DNA from 3 places in the Streptosporangium sp. 'caverna' genome. Region 2 is predicted to be linked to each of the others. Evidence: predicted binding sites of a transcription regulator. Region 2 holds the regulator's gene; each other region holds the start of a gene.
The links. Region 2 encodes LexA, which represses DNA repair genes until DNA is damaged. Its sites were predicted from a motif close to TCGAACANNTGTTCGA; they were not measured.
Positions count from the first base shown of each region.

Region 1: a site for LexA is predicted at 1,489-1,504, ahead of recA (recombinase RecA). Genes of this name have one in related genera too.
Region 3: a site for LexA is predicted at 3,389-3,404, ahead of DKM19_RS32395 (DUF3072 domain-containing protein). Genes of this name have one in related genera too.

Region 1 is NZ_CP029711.1:1,996,999-2,002,136, reverse strand. Features, by position in the region: gene recX (recombination regulator RecX) at 1-253, opposite strand, end outside; gene recA (recombinase RecA) at 270-1,382, opposite strand; gene DKM19_RS08905 (hypothetical protein) at 1,753-2,022, shown strand; gene DKM19_RS08900 (DUF3046 domain-containing protein) at 2,305-2,499, opposite strand; gene DKM19_RS08895 (VOC family protein) at 2,632-3,120, opposite strand; gene DKM19_RS51545 (DEAD/DEAH box helicase) at 3,437-5,138, shown strand, end outside.
Region 2 is NZ_CP029711.1:8,093,066-8,098,203, forward strand. Features, by position in the region: gene DKM19_RS34805 (vitamin B12-dependent ribonucleotide reductase) at 1-224, opposite strand, end outside; gene nrdR (transcriptional regulator NrdR) at 310-771, opposite strand; gene DKM19_RS50045 (LysM peptidoglycan-binding domain-containing protein) at 1,112-1,378, opposite strand; gene DKM19_RS50050 (hypothetical protein) at 1,434-2,066, shown strand; gene lexA (transcriptional repressor LexA) at 2,139-2,849, shown strand; gene DKM19_RS34825 (NAD(P)-dependent oxidoreductase) at 2,913-3,779, opposite strand; gene leuS (leucine--tRNA ligase) at 4,083-5,138, opposite strand, start outside.
Region 3 is NZ_CP029711.1:7,413,158-7,418,295, forward strand. Features, by position in the region: gene DKM19_RS32375 (hydantoinase/oxoprolinase family protein) at 1-528, opposite strand, end outside; gene DKM19_RS32380 (hypothetical protein) at 894-1,253, opposite strand; gene DKM19_RS32385 (thymidine kinase) at 1,487-2,119, shown strand; gene DKM19_RS32390 (DsbA family protein) at 2,275-2,973, opposite strand; gene DKM19_RS32395 (DUF3072 domain-containing protein) at 3,160-3,375, opposite strand; gene fumC (class II fumarate hydratase) at 3,550-5,040, opposite strand; gene DKM19_RS32405 (NAD-dependent malic enzyme) at 5,042-5,138, opposite strand, start outside.

The DNA of each region.
Region 1 (5,138 bases), 5.2 Mb from region 2:
GGCTCGCCGGTGATCCCTCGTCCGGCCCGTCGGGAACGATCCCCTGAGAGTCGCCTCGCGACCGCTTTCTGCCGCCCGCGTCCTTGCCGCCGGTGAATCCCTCCCAGGCGCCCGGCTGATCTCTGCGCGAACGCCGCGACCGTCCGCTTCCTCGCCTGCTCGCCCCGGAGGAACCGGCCTCCGGAACGTCGGGCCAGGCGCCCCAGTCTCTCGGCCCGGCCGCGTCGGCCGGACCGGAGTCAGGTCCCATCATCGTTTATCAGCTCAGATCAGACGTCACCCGGCTTGACGTCAACCAGCGGCTTGGAGGCGGCTGCCTTGGCGCCACGACCGGATGTGGCGGCCGGAGCCGGAGCGGCGGGCGGCGGAGTGGCCGGAGTGTCGACGCGGGGGCCGACGCCCAGCTTCTCCTTGATCTTCTTCTCGATCTCGTTGGCCATGTCGGGGTGGCTCTTCAGGAAGGTGCGGGCGTTCTCCTTGCCCTGGCCGAGCTGGTCGCCCTCGTAGGTGTACCAGGCGCCGGACTTACGGACGAAGCCCTGCTCGACACCCATGTCGATCAGGCCACCCTCGCGGGAGATGCCGACACCGTAAAGGATGTCGAAGTCGGCCACCCGGAAGGGCGGGGCCATCTTGTTCTTGACGACCTTCACTCGGGTGCGGTTGCCGACCGCCTCGGTGCCGTCCTTCAGCGTCTCGATGCGGCGGATGTCAAGACGGACCGAGGCGTAGAACTTCAGCGCCTTTCCACCGGTCGTGGTCTCGGGCGAGCCGAACATGACGCCGATCTTCTCTCGGAGCTGGTTGATGAAGATCGCGGTGGTGTTGGTGTTGTTGAGCGCACCGGCGATCTTGCGCAGCGCCTGGGACATCAGACGAGCCTGGAGGCCGACGTGGCTGTCGCCCATCTCGCCCTCGATCTCGGCCTTGGGCACCAGCGCCGCGACCGAGTCGATGACCAGCAGGTCAACGGCACCGGACCGGATCAGCATGTCGGCGATCTCCAGCGCCTGCTCTCCGGTGTCGGGCTGGGAGACGAGCAGCGCGTCGGTGTCGACGCCGAGCTTCTGAGCGTATTCGGGGTCGAGCGCGTGCTCGGCGTCGATGAACGCGGCGATGCCGCCTCCGCGCTGGGCGTTGGCCACCGCGTGCAGGGCGACCGTCGTCTTGCCGGAGGACTCGGGGCCGTAGACCTCGACGACACGACCGCGCGGGAATCCGCCGATGCCGAGGGCGATGTCGAGCGCGATGGAACCGGTCGGGATCACCTCGATGGGCGCACGGACCTCATCGCCCAGTCGCATGACGGAGCCCTTGCCAAACTGACGCTCGATCTGAGCGAGCGCGGTCTCGAGCGCCTTCTCGCGGTCGTTAGCTGCCATGGAAGCCCCCTGGAGGGTTGCGGGTTGAATCGGTTGCCAGAAAGCTACGGGGTGCCACCGACATTTTTGGAAGGGCACGCCACGAGCGACGGCATGTTCAATATAGCCGAACGACTGTTCGATCGTAGCCCAATGGCATCACGTGTTCCCAGGGGGCGCAGGGCGGGGTTTCCGGGGCGATCCAAGCCACGCAAGCCCGGACACAAGCCACGGCAAAACCCACAGCAAGTCACAGCAAACAACAGCAAGCCCCGCGCAGGAGGCGGCGAGCCCCGTCCTGGAAGCGACATTCCTGGGAATTCCGCCGGACCTGTTGTCACCGAGCTGACCTGGGGTGATCCTGAAGGCAAAGGATCCCGAGGTGCCCTAAGTGCCCAGCGCGTTTACGCAGCAACGCCTAGCCCATCTTGAGTCCCTGGCCGCCGAACTGCCCGAGCGAGGGCTGGTCAGCCGCATGCTCGGGGGCGACGATCCCGTGCTCTGGGTGTGGCATCCGGGCAGTGGGAGACAGACGATCGTCTTCGCCACCCCGGCCAGGGACGGCTGGCTGTTTCTGTGGTCGCCGGCCGGTCAGGAGAGCGCCGACGATCCCGCTCACGTGGCCGACTCGGTCGGAAAGCTGCTCGGCGCCAATCCCTAGCGCAACCGGGCCGGGGACCCTTCACCGTCGGCTCCTGACGCGGCCGGGCTCGAAAACCGCTCGGCACACCCTTGGCGCAACCGAGCGGGAGCCCCCTCGACCCTGGCCGAGTTTGGAAACCGCTCGGCACACCCTTGACGCAACCGAGCGGAAGACCCCCGGCGCCGGCCCTGGCGCAACCGGACGGGAACCCATCCGGCGCGCGGTCTCAGCGCATCCGAGCCGGCAAGCCACCGCACCGCACAACGCCGTATCCGACCCGGTAAATCTTGGTGTCGTCCCTCAGCGCAACCTGGGGGAGACGTCGGTCACCCCGCACACCGCGTGCCAGACCTCCTTGGCCGCGACGCCGTCGGCCAGTGCCTGGAACGCGGTCCGTCCGCCCAGGTCGGCGATGACATAGTCGCGAGCCCACGACTCAGCGTACGGATCGCCGAAGTGCAGCTTCATCCGCTTCCAGAACTCCGACAGGCGCATACCCCAAGTATGGGTCCCAGCGAGCATGGAACCGCCGCCCGCGACGGATGCGATCGAAACCCCGCCGGGCCGCCAGAACCTTTCGGAACGCCCGCCAGAGCCCGTCGAGACGTCGGAGAAGGCGGGGTCGCGTCAGAGAACGCGGGAGCCGTACATCTCGCCGAGCGGGTCGGCGAGCAGTTCGAGGCGAGCTCCGTCGGGGTCCATGAAGTAGATCGAGACACCGCTCTCGACCTGGTGCGGCACGCCCGCGGCCTCCAGCTTGCCCCGCAGTCGCTCCCAGGCCGCCGGTTCCACGGAGATGGCGATGTGGTGGAGCCCGCCGAGGACCTCCTTGTAGGGACCGAGGTCCAGGCCGGGAAAGTCGAAGAAGGCCAGCAGGTTGCCGTTGCCGATGTCGAAGAAGAAGTGGTTGGACCCCTGGTAGTCGCGGTTCTCGATGATCTCCGTCAGGGGAAACTCCAGGAGGTCCTGATAGAAGGCGATCGTCGTCTCGACGTCTGAGGAGATCAGGGCGAAGTGGTGCAGGCCTCTCGCGCTGCTCTGCGGGCGATCCTCCCTCAGATGCTCTGCCTTGATCCGCTCGCGTGCCGCCTCGATGGCCGGATAGTCGATGCTCACCGTTAGCTCACCGTTCACTACGTCGTATGTTCGTCAAACCTCTGGCTATGAGACCGGAGAGGGCCAACCTATCCCGGCGGCCACCTCATGATGACTCGAACCTTCGGCGATTTATAGGGAAATGCCCGTTTATAAGGGCGCAAATCCAGCTATAAGGATGCATACCCAGCGACGGCGGTGCCGGCTTCACCGCGGGCGCGTCGGTGCTCTCACCTCGTACGGCCCGGCTGCCGGTGGCGGATTCTGTCGGTGGGGGCAGGCAGTATGGAGCCGTGACCCGGATGGAGCGGTCGAGCCGGCACAAGGGGGGCGCGTGATGAGCAAGGCGGACCACGGGCCTGCGAGTGGTGACGGGGCGCTCGGTCACTTCACCCAGATGACCAGAGACTGGTTCACCGGGGCCTTCGCCGCGCCCACCGCCGCCCAGGAGGGGGCCTGGTCGTCGATCGCCCGAGGCGACAACACCCTGGTGGTCGCGCCCACCGGATCCGGCAAGACGCTGGCCGCCTTCCTGTGGTCACTCGACCGGCTGGCGTCGGAGCAGTCCTCCGTCACCGACGCGCCCGCCGCGGAGATCAAGGATGGGCGAAAGCGCTCCAAGAAGGACGAGCCCGTACGACGGTGCCGGGTGCTCTACGTGTCACCGCTCAAAGCCCTGGCGGTGGACGTCGAGCGCAACCTCCGGGCGCCGCTGGCCGGGCTGAAGCAGACCGCACGGCGGCTCGGCCTCCCGGTGCCGGACATCTCGGTGGCGATCCGGTCGGGCGACACCTCTCCCGAGGAGCGGCGCCGGTTCGCCGCCAAACCCACGGACATCCTCATCACCACCCCCGAGTCGCTGTTCCTGCTGCTGACCAGTCAGGCCCGCGAGGCGCTGCGCGGTGTGGAGACGGTCATCATCGACGAGGTGCACGCGGTGGCGGCCACCAAGCGCGGCGCGCACCTGGCCCTCAGCCTGGAGCGGCTCGACGCCCTGCTGGCCCGGCCCGCACAGCGTGTCGGCCTGTCGGCGACCGTGCGACCGGTGAGCGAGGTGGCCGCCTTCCTCGGCGGCCCCCGCCCGGCGACCGTGGTCCAGCCGCCCTCGGAGAAGATGATCGAGGTCGAGGTGATCGTGCCGATCGAGGACATGACGGAGCTCGACACGCCCCCCTCCCCCACCGGGTCCGATGACGACCTGTGGCCGGCCGAGCCCCCGGCCCGGCGGTCCATCTGGCCGCATGTCGAGGAGCGGCTGTTCGACCTGATCGGCAACCACCGTTCGACGATCGTGTTCGCCAACTCCCGGCGGCAGGCCGAGCGGCTCTGCACCCGTCTCAACGAGCTGGCCTGGGAGCGCCGGACCGGCGACCCGGAGCAGGCCGGGCAGGTGGGGCCGAACGGGCGGACCATGCCGCCCGGACAGGCAGGGCCAGCCGGGTGGGCAGAACAGGCCGGGCAGGCAGAGCCGATGGAGTCGGCCGAACAAACCGGACAGGCGGAGTCGACCGGACCGACAGGGCCGATCGGGCAAGCCGGATATGCGGTGCCGACCGGTCAAGCGGAGCCGATCGAGACGGCGGGGCCGGCGGAGCCGGTGCACTGGGCGAAGGGGTTCCCCGTCCCTCCGGCATCCATCTCCACCCCGGCGGCGATGATGGCCCAGGCGGGGGCGGCCAAGGGTGTGATTCCGGAGATCGTGCGAGCCCATCACGGGTCGGTGTCGAAGGAGGAGCGGTCCCAGATCGAGGAGGCGCTCAAGTCCGGGCGGCTGCCCGCCGTGGTCGCGACCTCCAGCCTGGAGCTCGGCATCGACATGGGCGCGGTGGATCTGGTGGCCTGCGTGGGAGCGCCGCCGAGTGTGGCGAGCGGCCTGCAGCGGATCGGCAGGGCCGGGCACCAGGTGGGAGCCGTCTCACGGGGTGTGATCTTCCCCAAATACCGCGGAGACCTGGTCCAGACGGCCGTGGTGGCCGAGCGGATGAGAAGTGGGGAGATCGAGGATCTCCGTTACCCGCGCAACCCGCTCGACGTGCTCG
Region 2 (5,138 bases):
ACAATATTGGCGGCGTTGACCGACCAGGACTGGGGGAACTCGACGCCCCGCTGCTCAAAGTTGATCGATCCGTCGCGCCAGTTGGTCATGACGATGTCACGGCGCTCCCAGAGCACCTCATCGTAGGGATGCACCCCAGGTGTGGTGAAGATGCGCTTCATCCTCAAACCCTTGTGCACTCGCTTGCCCCCACGTGTAACCGCGCCACTGACGGTTTCCGTCATGACTTCCCCCTTCCGGGGCTCTTGCGGAGCCCTCGAGTCGGATACATCAACGCGCCGCCCTGTCCCCCGGCGCTCGGGGTCTGATTCAGTCCTGCTTGATGGAACGCTCTGTCCTCAACTGCTCGATCTCCGCCTCGAAGTCGGCCAGGGTCTCGAATCCGCGATAGACGGAGGCGAACCGTAGGTAGGCCACTTCGTCCAGTTCGCGGAGCGGACCCAGGATCGCGAGCCCGACCTCGTGAGCGGCGATCTCCGCGCATCCGGTCGCCCGGATGCTCTCCTCGACCAGCTGGCCCAGCTGGGCCAGCGAATCCTCGCCGACCGGCCTGCCCTGGCATGCCCGCCGGACCCCGGCGACCACTTTGTCCCTGAAGAACGGTTCGGTCACGCCGCTGCGCTTACTCACCATGAGCAGCACCGTCTCCTGCGTGGTGAACCTGCGCCCGCACTCCGGGCACGTGCGCCTGCGGCGGATGGCGCCGCCGTCCTCGGTGGACCTGCTGTCGATGACCCGCGTGTCAGGGTGACGACAGAACGGACAATGCACGCGGTCGCCTCCTTGACCGGCCGAGCGGCTCATCCACCTCATGCACCTCGCGGCTCTCGGACCGAGACGCCTGCGCACGCCCCTCGAATAGTCGAGATGCGGTAATGGAAACACAATCTATGGTGAAGGATGTCGCCGAAGCCACTAGATGTTGTGGTCCAACGGTAGGAGTGTCGGACCATGAACGCAAGTTAGGAAGGCCCTTTGGAGCGAAGTCGCTGATCAGCCCTCATCGCCCGGCGTGTCGCCCCCGGAAGGTCCGTCGAACGGCCTCCCGGCTCACCGCGGACCTTCCGGCAATCTTTCGAACGAAACTTCGGAGACCTCTTGGGCCGTCCCCTCAGGGGGCCAGGCCATCGGGCAGGTAGAGCCGCGTCCCGGGCTGGGGCACAGAGCCGGACAGTCCGTTGAGATCCATGATCCGGCGAGCCACCCTGCCGGGATCGACCTCTCTCGTCGCCGCGTCCGCGATCTCCCGCAGCGTGTCGCCCTCGTGCACCACGACCCAGGGCAGGCCCTCGTGACCGCTCCGCTCGCCCGCCGAGGCGGCGTCGATGCGGCCCCCGATCCAGAGCCCTCCCAGAGTGAGCAGTGCGAGCACCGCCACCACCACGATTCTCCCACGCCGGGTGAGGCGGAGCGGCGCGTGAGGACGCCGGGCATTGCCCCGCGGGCCCGGCCGCGGGGGCGTCACCGCCCGGGCTCGCGGCGCCGGCACGGATCGCAGAGCCCTCGCAGATCGTGACGTCACCGCAGGTCGTGGCGTCACGGCTGATCGAGGCACCTTCGAGGATCTTGGTGGCGGCACGGATCGCAACGTCCTCGCGGACCGCGGCGTCGGCACGGATCTCGATGACGTCACGGGTTTCGACGGTGTCGCAGATCTCAGTGGTGTCGCGGATCCCGGCGTCGGCACGGACCTCGGCGGTGCCATGGATCCCGGCGCCGGAACGGACCTCGGCACGGACCTCAGTGGCGTCGCGGACCTCGACGACGACCCGGCCGGCACGGCCGGCACGGCGCCCGACGGCGGCAGAGATCGCCGCACCCTCGCGGGCGGTGGCGTTTTCGGTGTTCTCGGTGTTCTCGCGGACTCCGGTGGAGTCGCGGATCTCGGTGACGGCACGGATCGCAGCGTCGTCGCAGTCGGCTTCAAAATGGCCCCCATCCCTTCGACCTGGCCGAACACATGTCGAAGAAAGATCGGCGAATCGAACACGATGTCGATCGAACTCCCGTACGATGTTGTACACCACGCTGGCATCGATTTCGAGGACATTCGAACAATTGTTTGAATATGATCTTCGGTCGAGGTACGGTCGCTGTGTGCGACGTAATCAATACAGACCGGGATGCGAGGAGATCGCATGAGCGAACATGATGAGAACGGTTCGGCCACCAGCGACCTGGCGGTACGTAGGCGTGACTCTCTTGGCCTCACCCCCAGGCAGCGGAAGATCCTTGAGGTTATCCGTGACTCCGTGCAGCAGCGGGGCTATCCGCCGTCCATGCGGGAGATCGGCGAGGCGGTGCAGCTCACCAGCACCTCCAGCGTGTCGCACCAGTTGACGGCGTTGCAGCGCAAGGGTTACCTGCGCCGCGATCCACACCGCCCGCGTGCTCTTGAGGTGCGCCTTCCCGGCGAGCCCGCCCTGTGGATGGATCCCAGTGCCGGCGACGACGAGGCGCCGATCAACCGCCCGACCGCGGCCTACGTGCCGCTCGTCGGCCGGATCGCCGCCGGTGGCCCGATCCTCGCCGAGGAGAGCGTCGAGGACGTCTTCGCCCTGCCCAAGCAGCTCGTCGGCGAGGGCACGCTCTTCCTGCTCCAGGTGGCCGGCGACTCGATGATCGAAGCGGCGATCGCCGACGGCGACTGGGTGGTCGTGCGCCAGCAGCCCGTGGCCGACAACGGCGACGTCGTCGCGGCGATGATCGACGGCGAGGCCACGGTCAAGACCTTCAAGCGCAAGGACGGCCACGTCTGGCTGGTCCCGCACAACTCGAACTACGATCCGATCCCGGGTGACGAGGCCACCGTCCTGGGCAAGGTCGTGGCGGTTCTGCGCAAGCTCTGAGACGACGCATCCGAGGGGAGTGGGGCCGCCCGGTCAGGGCCGCGCCTCGCTCCCCTCCGGCGTTCAGCGACGCTGCTCCCGGAGCAGTTCCACGACCGCGGTGATGTCGGAGTCACTCCAGCCGCGCCCGGCGGCTTCCTCGTAGCGCCGTTCGACCAGCCGGGCGATCGGCAGATCAAGGCCCTTCGCCTCCGCGACCTCGGCGAGGAGTCGCACGTCCTTGGCGCCGAGCGGCGTCGTGAACCATCCGCGATGGTCGCCCCCGATGAGGTCGTCGAGCCGGTTGTGCAGGGCGGGCGCGATCGTCGGCCACTCGAAGAGGAAGTCCCGCAGGATCGCCTCGTCGAGCTCGGCCGCCTGGCCCGTGGCCACCACTTCCGCAAGAACGGCGATACCGGACATCATCAGGTAGTTGTTCAGGAGCTTGTACGTCAGGGCGCCTCCGGGATCGCCGCCGCAGTAGTACCAGCGCGCCGTGAAGGCATCCGACCAGATCGGCTTCAGCCGGTCCACGAGGTCGCGTTCACCGCCCACCAGGCCCACGGCCTGTCCCGCGACGACGGCCTGCGGGCCCCCGACGACGGGTGCGGCCACGAATCGGCCTCCCGGCGCCAGGTTCACCAGCGCGCGGGACGTGTCCGGAGAGACGGTGCTCATGTCGGCCACGACCGGTCCGCCGGGATCCGATCCGAGATCGGCCAGCCGGGTCATGACATCACGGACCGCCTGATCGTCGGCGAGCGACAGCAGTACGGCCTCAGCCCCCCGCGTGGCCTCGGCCGGCGACGGGGCCTCCGCGGCGCCGGCGTCGACGACCTCGGACGCCTTGCCTGGAGTCCGGTTCCAGACCGTGACCGCATGACCGCGTTCGAGCAACCGCAGGGCCAGCGCCCGCCCCATGTTGCCCATCCCGAATACTGATATCCGCATGTCCCATCCCTCTGTCAGCGAATGTCTTCCTCCTTTCGCGACCGGCTACGCGGGGACGGCACGAAGAGGTGCGAAGTCTTTACGACGACGCACCGAGGATGGGCCAGCGTGCTCCGCCCGACATGCCACGACCTCGCCGCATTCGACGGCGAAGACGGCACGGCGGGCTGGTCACCTTCGGTCGGGATCTCAGACCGGCGGACGGAGCCGTGAGGCGTCAGACATCCCGTGCCGCGTCACGCGCCCTGCGAGACGCCGCGTGACGCGGCACGGGAAATCTCCGGAGTCCGTCCGGAGATCAGATCAAGGGACGATGTTGACCAGCTTGGGCGCGCGGACGATGACCTTGCGCGGCACGCCGGACAGGAACGGCTGGATCTTCTCCGAGGCCAGTGCCAGAACCTCCAGCTCCGCGTCGGAGATCTCCGGGGAGACCTCCAGCCGGTCGCGCACCTTGCCGGCGACCTGGACGACGCAGGTGACGGAGTCCTGGACCAGCAGGGCGGGCTCGGCCACCGGCCAGCCGGCCTTGGCGACCGTGGCGGGGTGCCCCAGCCGCTCCCAGCCCTCCTCCGCGGCGTACGGCGCGACCAGCGACAGCATGACGGCCAGGGACTCGGCGGCCTCCCTGACCGCCGGGTCAGAGGCGCCGGGACCGGAGTCGATGGCCTTGCGGGCCGCGCTCGTCAGCTCCATCATGCGGGCCACCGCGACGTTGAAGCGATGGGACTCGATCAGTCTGGTGACCTCTTCGATGGTCCGGTGGACGACCTTGCGCAGGCTCAGGTCACCGGTGGTGAAGTCCGCGCCGGGAGCCGACGCCGCGCCGGCCTCGGTCATGACACGGAACGCGCGGGCCAGGAACTTCTGCGACGCGGCCGGGGAGAGGTCGGCCCAGTCGATGTCGTCCTCGGGCGGGCCGGCGAACACCACGGTCAGCCTGACCGCGTCCACGCCGTAGGAGTCGATCTGCTCGCCCAGGTCCACGCCGTTGCCCAGCGACTTGGACATCGCCTTGCCCCGGTTGATCACCTGTCCCTGGTTCAGCAGGCGGGTGAAGGGCTCGACGAAGTCGACCATGCCCATGTCGTGCAGGACCTTGGTGAAGAACCGCGAGTACAGCAGGTGCAACACGGCGTGCTCGACGCCGCCGACGTACTGGTCGATCGGACCCCACTTGCGCAGCTTCTCCACGTCGAACGGACCGCCCTCGTAGGTGGGGTCCACGTAACGCAGGAAGTACCAGGAGGAGTCGACGAAGGTGTCCATCGTGTCGGTGTCGCGCTTGGCCGGGCCACCGCACTTGGGACAGTCGACGTTGACCCAGTCTTCGGCCGAGGCCAGCGGGGAGACCCCCTT
Region 3 (5,138 bases), 680 kb from region 2:
GGGGTTGGCGTAGGAGTGGAGGAAGCACACGCCGATCGCGGTGATCCCCCGCTCGCGGAACCACCTGGCCGCCGCCACGGCCTGCGCCTCGTCGAACGGCCGGACCTCGGCTCCGGTGTGGTCCAGGCGCCCGCCGACGGTCTTGATCCGGTGCACCGGAACGATGCGGGGCGGTTTCACCCAGAAATAGGAGTTGCCGTAGCCGTCGGGGACGCTCTGCCGGGCGATCTCCAGGATGAACTCGAAGCCCTCGGTGGTGACGAAGCCCAGATCGGCGATGCGATCCTCGAGAAGCTGGTTGGTGGCGACCGTGGTGCCGTGCACGACGGCCGACACGGCCTCCATCCCCGCGTCGCCCTCTGTGGCCGCCTTCCGCAGGACCTTCCGTACCCCCTCCATGAATCCGTCGGCCGGGTTGGCGGGGGTGGAGGGGGTTTTGGTCGTGACTATCTCACCGGTCTGTTCGTCCACCGAGACCACGTCGGTGAACGTGCCTCCGGTGTCGACCCCGATACGGACGCTACGCATGCCCCCGTGTCTACCCAGTCCTGCGACGTCAGCAAATCGGCGGACCCTGCCGAAGCTTCGTCTGGTCCTTGGGCAGTGTTGGTCGACGTCGGCCGACGTCCTCCCCCGTCTGAAGGACTCCGCCGGCCGATTCGTTGTGGATCTTCTCGACCCACGCGTTCGACGCCGGACCGCGACACCGGACGTGGCCCGATGGGAATCGGCCGGCGGGGCCCCTCAGGGCGGGGATTCCAACGGCGGCCACTCCACGGGGAGAAGGTCGCGTCGAGGGGAGGACATGGAACGGCCACCGCGCGATGCTCCGAGTACGACAGATGTTCGGAGATCTGTGGTGGCCGTCGTTTCGGGCGTCAGCCCGGGTGGTCTCAGCGGCGGCGGGGACCCATGGTGGAGTTGATCACCGCGTCGGCGTCGTGCGCGTGAATCTTCGCGGCGAGCCGGATGGCGATCTCGTTCGTACGGCGCAGCTCGGACTCGACCCGGTCCTTGCCGGACTGGCCGACCTGCACGCCGAAGTAGGCGCCGATGATCGCACCCGACACCCCGACGAGGCCGGCGAACGCGGCGCTCGTGTCATTGCTGCGCAGTGCGATCACCACGAACCCGATCAGGATGACCACGAGTCCCGTGACCACGACGAAGAACCCGTACCGCCAGCGAGCCGCCTCGGCCTGGGCGGCGACGGCCTCGTCCTCGGTCATCATCGCCGCAAGCGCCGTGGGCATCTCCGAGGTCTCCGCGGTGGAGGGACCGGAGGTTGTAGTGGCTGGGATCTTGCCTAGAGGTGGAGCAGAGTTATTGGTGGTCGTCACAGATTCTCCCACTTTGATAGGCCAAAACGAATCTCCCACGCTTTTCATAATCAAGCCAAGTCAAGCTATGTCTGCTCGTATCACACACTTCTACCAGCGCACCGTCTGCCCAAACAGTCCCACCAGACCCACTAGGCTGGCATCCTGTGACCGAATTGTCTGCGCTCTCCGCTGTTCCCGTCGGCTCCAGGGATGGAGTACTGCGCTTCTACTTCGGCCCAATGGACTGCGGCAAGTCCACGCTGGCCCTTCAGATGAATTACAACCACGGCCGCCAGGGTCGGCGCGGCCTGGTGCTGACCAAGCACGATCGCTCCGGCGGACCCCAGGTCACCAGCCGTATAGGGCTGGGCAGCGAGGCCGTCGAGGTCGTCGACGACCTGGATCTGGTGGCCCTGGTCCGTGCGCACGAGCGCATCGACTACGTGATCTGCGACGAGGCGTGCTTCTACACGGTCGCCCAGATCGAGCAGCTCGCCGACCTCACAGACGACTTCGGCATCGACGTCTACGCCTTCGGCCTGGCCTCGGACTTCCGCTCGCAGATGTTCCCGGCGGCCCAGCGCCTGTTCGAGCTGGCCGACGAGATCAACCGCCTCCAGGTGGAGGTTCTGTGCTGGTGCGGGCGTCCCGGACGCCTGAACGCCCGGGTGGTCGGCGGCGACCTGGTGCGCACCGGCGAACAGGTGGTCATCGGCGACACCGGCGCCGACCCGATCCGCTACCAGGTCCTCTGCCGCCGTCACTACCGCTCCGGCGACCTCGGCCTCTCCACCTGACCTCCCACCCGGCCGGACCCACGAGCGGAATGGCGGGTGGTCTTCCCACCCGCCATTCCCACCGGCCCGGCGCCGTCGGACGGCGCGGAACGGGCGATCTCGCGGCCCGGCGCCGTCGGACGGCGCGGAACAGGTGACCCTGCGGGAACCCTGGGTCAGACGGCGCAGTATCCCTCGTCGTCGCAGGCGTCCCCGCCGGATGCGGCGGCCTTGACGGCCCGGGCCGCCGGGCTCTGACCGGTGCGCTCGGCGACCTCTTCGAGTGCGGCGAGCAGGGTGTCCTCGGGCTGGGCGCCGGAGACGGCGAACTGGCCCTCGAACAGGAACAGCGGCACCGAGCTGACTCCGAGGGCGCGGGCGTGGGCCAGCTCCTCCTTCACCGCGGCCGCGCCGTCCTCTCCCTCGAGGTCCGCCCGCACGCCGAGCTCGGTGGCCAGCTTGGAGAGGGCCTCACGCGAGCCGACGTCGAGGCCGTCGGTGAAGTGGGCCCGGAAGAGCGCGTAGAGCGCCTCCTCCCCCTTGCCCTGCTCACCCGCGAGCCGGATGAGGCGGTGCGCGTCAAAGGTGTTGGCCTGGATCGAGCGATCGAAGTCCAGCACCAGACCGTCCTCGGTGGCGACCTCGGTCACCCTCCCGAACATCTGCGCGGCCCGCTCGGACCCGCCGAACTTCTCCGCCGCCCATTTGAGCGTGAGCTCCCCGTTGGACTCCGCATCCGGCGCGAGCTGGAACGGCCGGAACTCGACCTCCACCTCGCCACCCTTGGCCCGGTAACGCTCGACGGCACGGGCGAAGCGCGCGTGGCCGATGTAGCACCAGGGACAGACCACGTCTGAGTAAATTTCAACCTTCACACGTGGCTGCAACCCGTCCGGAGACCCGCTGATTCCGTCGCCGAGGCCGTTGTTCCCCGTGGGATCGCATGGCCCGGCCCGGCCGGTCCGTCCGTGAGTCCGCTTCGGGTCCGCTTCCGCCACTGACGTGCCCGGCTCTCGGAGGGTTCCGAGAGCCGGTAGGGGCGTCTCAGGCGATCGCCGGACTCAGGTCACGCCGCCCTCGTCGATCGGGTGGAGTCGCTCACTTCGATTTTGCAACTCGTCGATCAGCTGGGACGCCTGGGCCTTGGTGAGGCCCTCCGGCACGTCCACACCCGCTTCCCGCGCGAGCGTCTGCAGGTATGACTCCTGCGGCGCGGTCATCGGCTCGTCTCCCGTCGTCCACTCCTCCGGGTTCTTCTCCACCGGTCCGTTACTCATGCCGAATCCCCCCTCGAACCTCTGTTCGCTTCACCGGCCCCAGCATGCCCCCAGATCCGGAACGCAAACCGCCCCCGCATCCCACCCTCGGCAGTGGCGGTTCACCGCCCCCCCCAACCCCCCCCCGTGGAGACAGGACCTCTGGACGATCTTCTTCTGGGCCGGGTTCGATGCCTACTCCGCGCCGGCCTTCGCGGTTTCGGCGGCGCCGGCCACGCCGGGCCGGGTGAGGCGTTCGGGGTCGACGACCCTGTCGTACAGGTCCTGGCCGACACCTGACCTGAGGGCGGCCTCCCTGAGCGTGAGGTCCTCGTCGAGCGCCCGGTGGGCGATCCGGGCGGCCTTGTCGTAGCCGATGACGGGGCTGAGCGCGGTCACCATCATGACGGACCGGTCGATGTTGTCCCGCAGCTTCGCGGTGTTGAGCCGGACGCCCTCGACGAGGTAGATGCGGAAGTGGTCCATCATGTCCGACAGGATCCGCGCCGAGTGCAGGACGTTGTTGATGATGACCGGGCGGAAGGCGTTGAGCTCGAAGTTGCCCTCCGCACCGGCCATCGAGACCGCGCTGTCGTCGCCGATCACCTGGATGGCGACCATCAGCATCGCCTCCGCCTGGGTCGGGTTGACCTTGCCCGGCATGATCGAGGAACCCGGCTCGTTGGACGGCAGGATCAGCTCGTGCAGGCCCGTACGGGGCCCCGATCCGAGCCAGCGCATGTCGTTGGCGAACTTGAACAGCGACACCGCCAGGGTGCGCAGCGCCGAGGAGACGCGGACCAGCGCGTCGCACGAGGCCTGGGCGGCGAACTTGTTGGGTGCGCTGACGAAGGGATACCCGGTGAGATCGGCGATCCGCGCGGCGACCTCGTCCCCGAACCCCGGCGGCGCGTTCAGCTCGGTGCCGACCGCCGTCCCGCCGATCGCCAGCCGGTACAGCCCGGCGAGGGTCTGCTCAAGGTGGTCGGCGGCGTCCTGGAGCTGGGCGACGTAGCCCGACCATTCCTGGCCGACCGTCAGCGGGGTGGCGTCCTCCAGATGGGTACGGCCGATCTTGACCACGTGCTCCCACTCACGGCTCTTGGCCGCCGCGGAGTCCCGCAGCCGCGCCAGCGCAGGCAGCAGCCGGCTGTCGATCGCCCGCACCGCGGCGATGTGCATGGCGGTGACGAACGTGTCGTTGGACGACTGCCCCATGTTCACGTGGTCGTTGGGGTGGATGGGCTCCTTGCTGCCCAGCCGGCCGCCGACCAGCTGGATCGCCCGGTTGGAGATCACCTCGTTGACGTTCATGTTCGACTGCGTGCCGGAGCCGGTCTGCCAGACGTACAGCGGGAACTCGGTGTTCAGATCACCGCTGATGACCTCGTCCGCGACCCGGCTGATCAGGTCGGCCTTCCACCGGGGAAGGCGGCCGGCCTGTCCGTTGACGTTCGCCGCGGCCTTCTTGATGAAACCGTAGGCGTGGTAGACGGCCTTCGGCATGCGGTCGTCGCCGATGTTGAAGTGGATCAGCGACCGCTGGGTCTGCGCGCCCCAGTAGTGGTCGGCCGGCACCTGGATCTCGCCGAGGGAGTCGCTCTCGGTGCGCGTGCCGGAGGCCTTCAGCCCGATCGGCAGATCCAGGATCCTGGGCGGGGTCTTCTGTCCCTGGTGGGCGGCCATGTCAGGCCGCCCGGACCGGCCGGTACTCCGGCTGCCACATGGCGTCCTGGACCTGCTGGACGGGGTCGTGCAGGTCGACGCGGGCCAGGTTCTCCTGG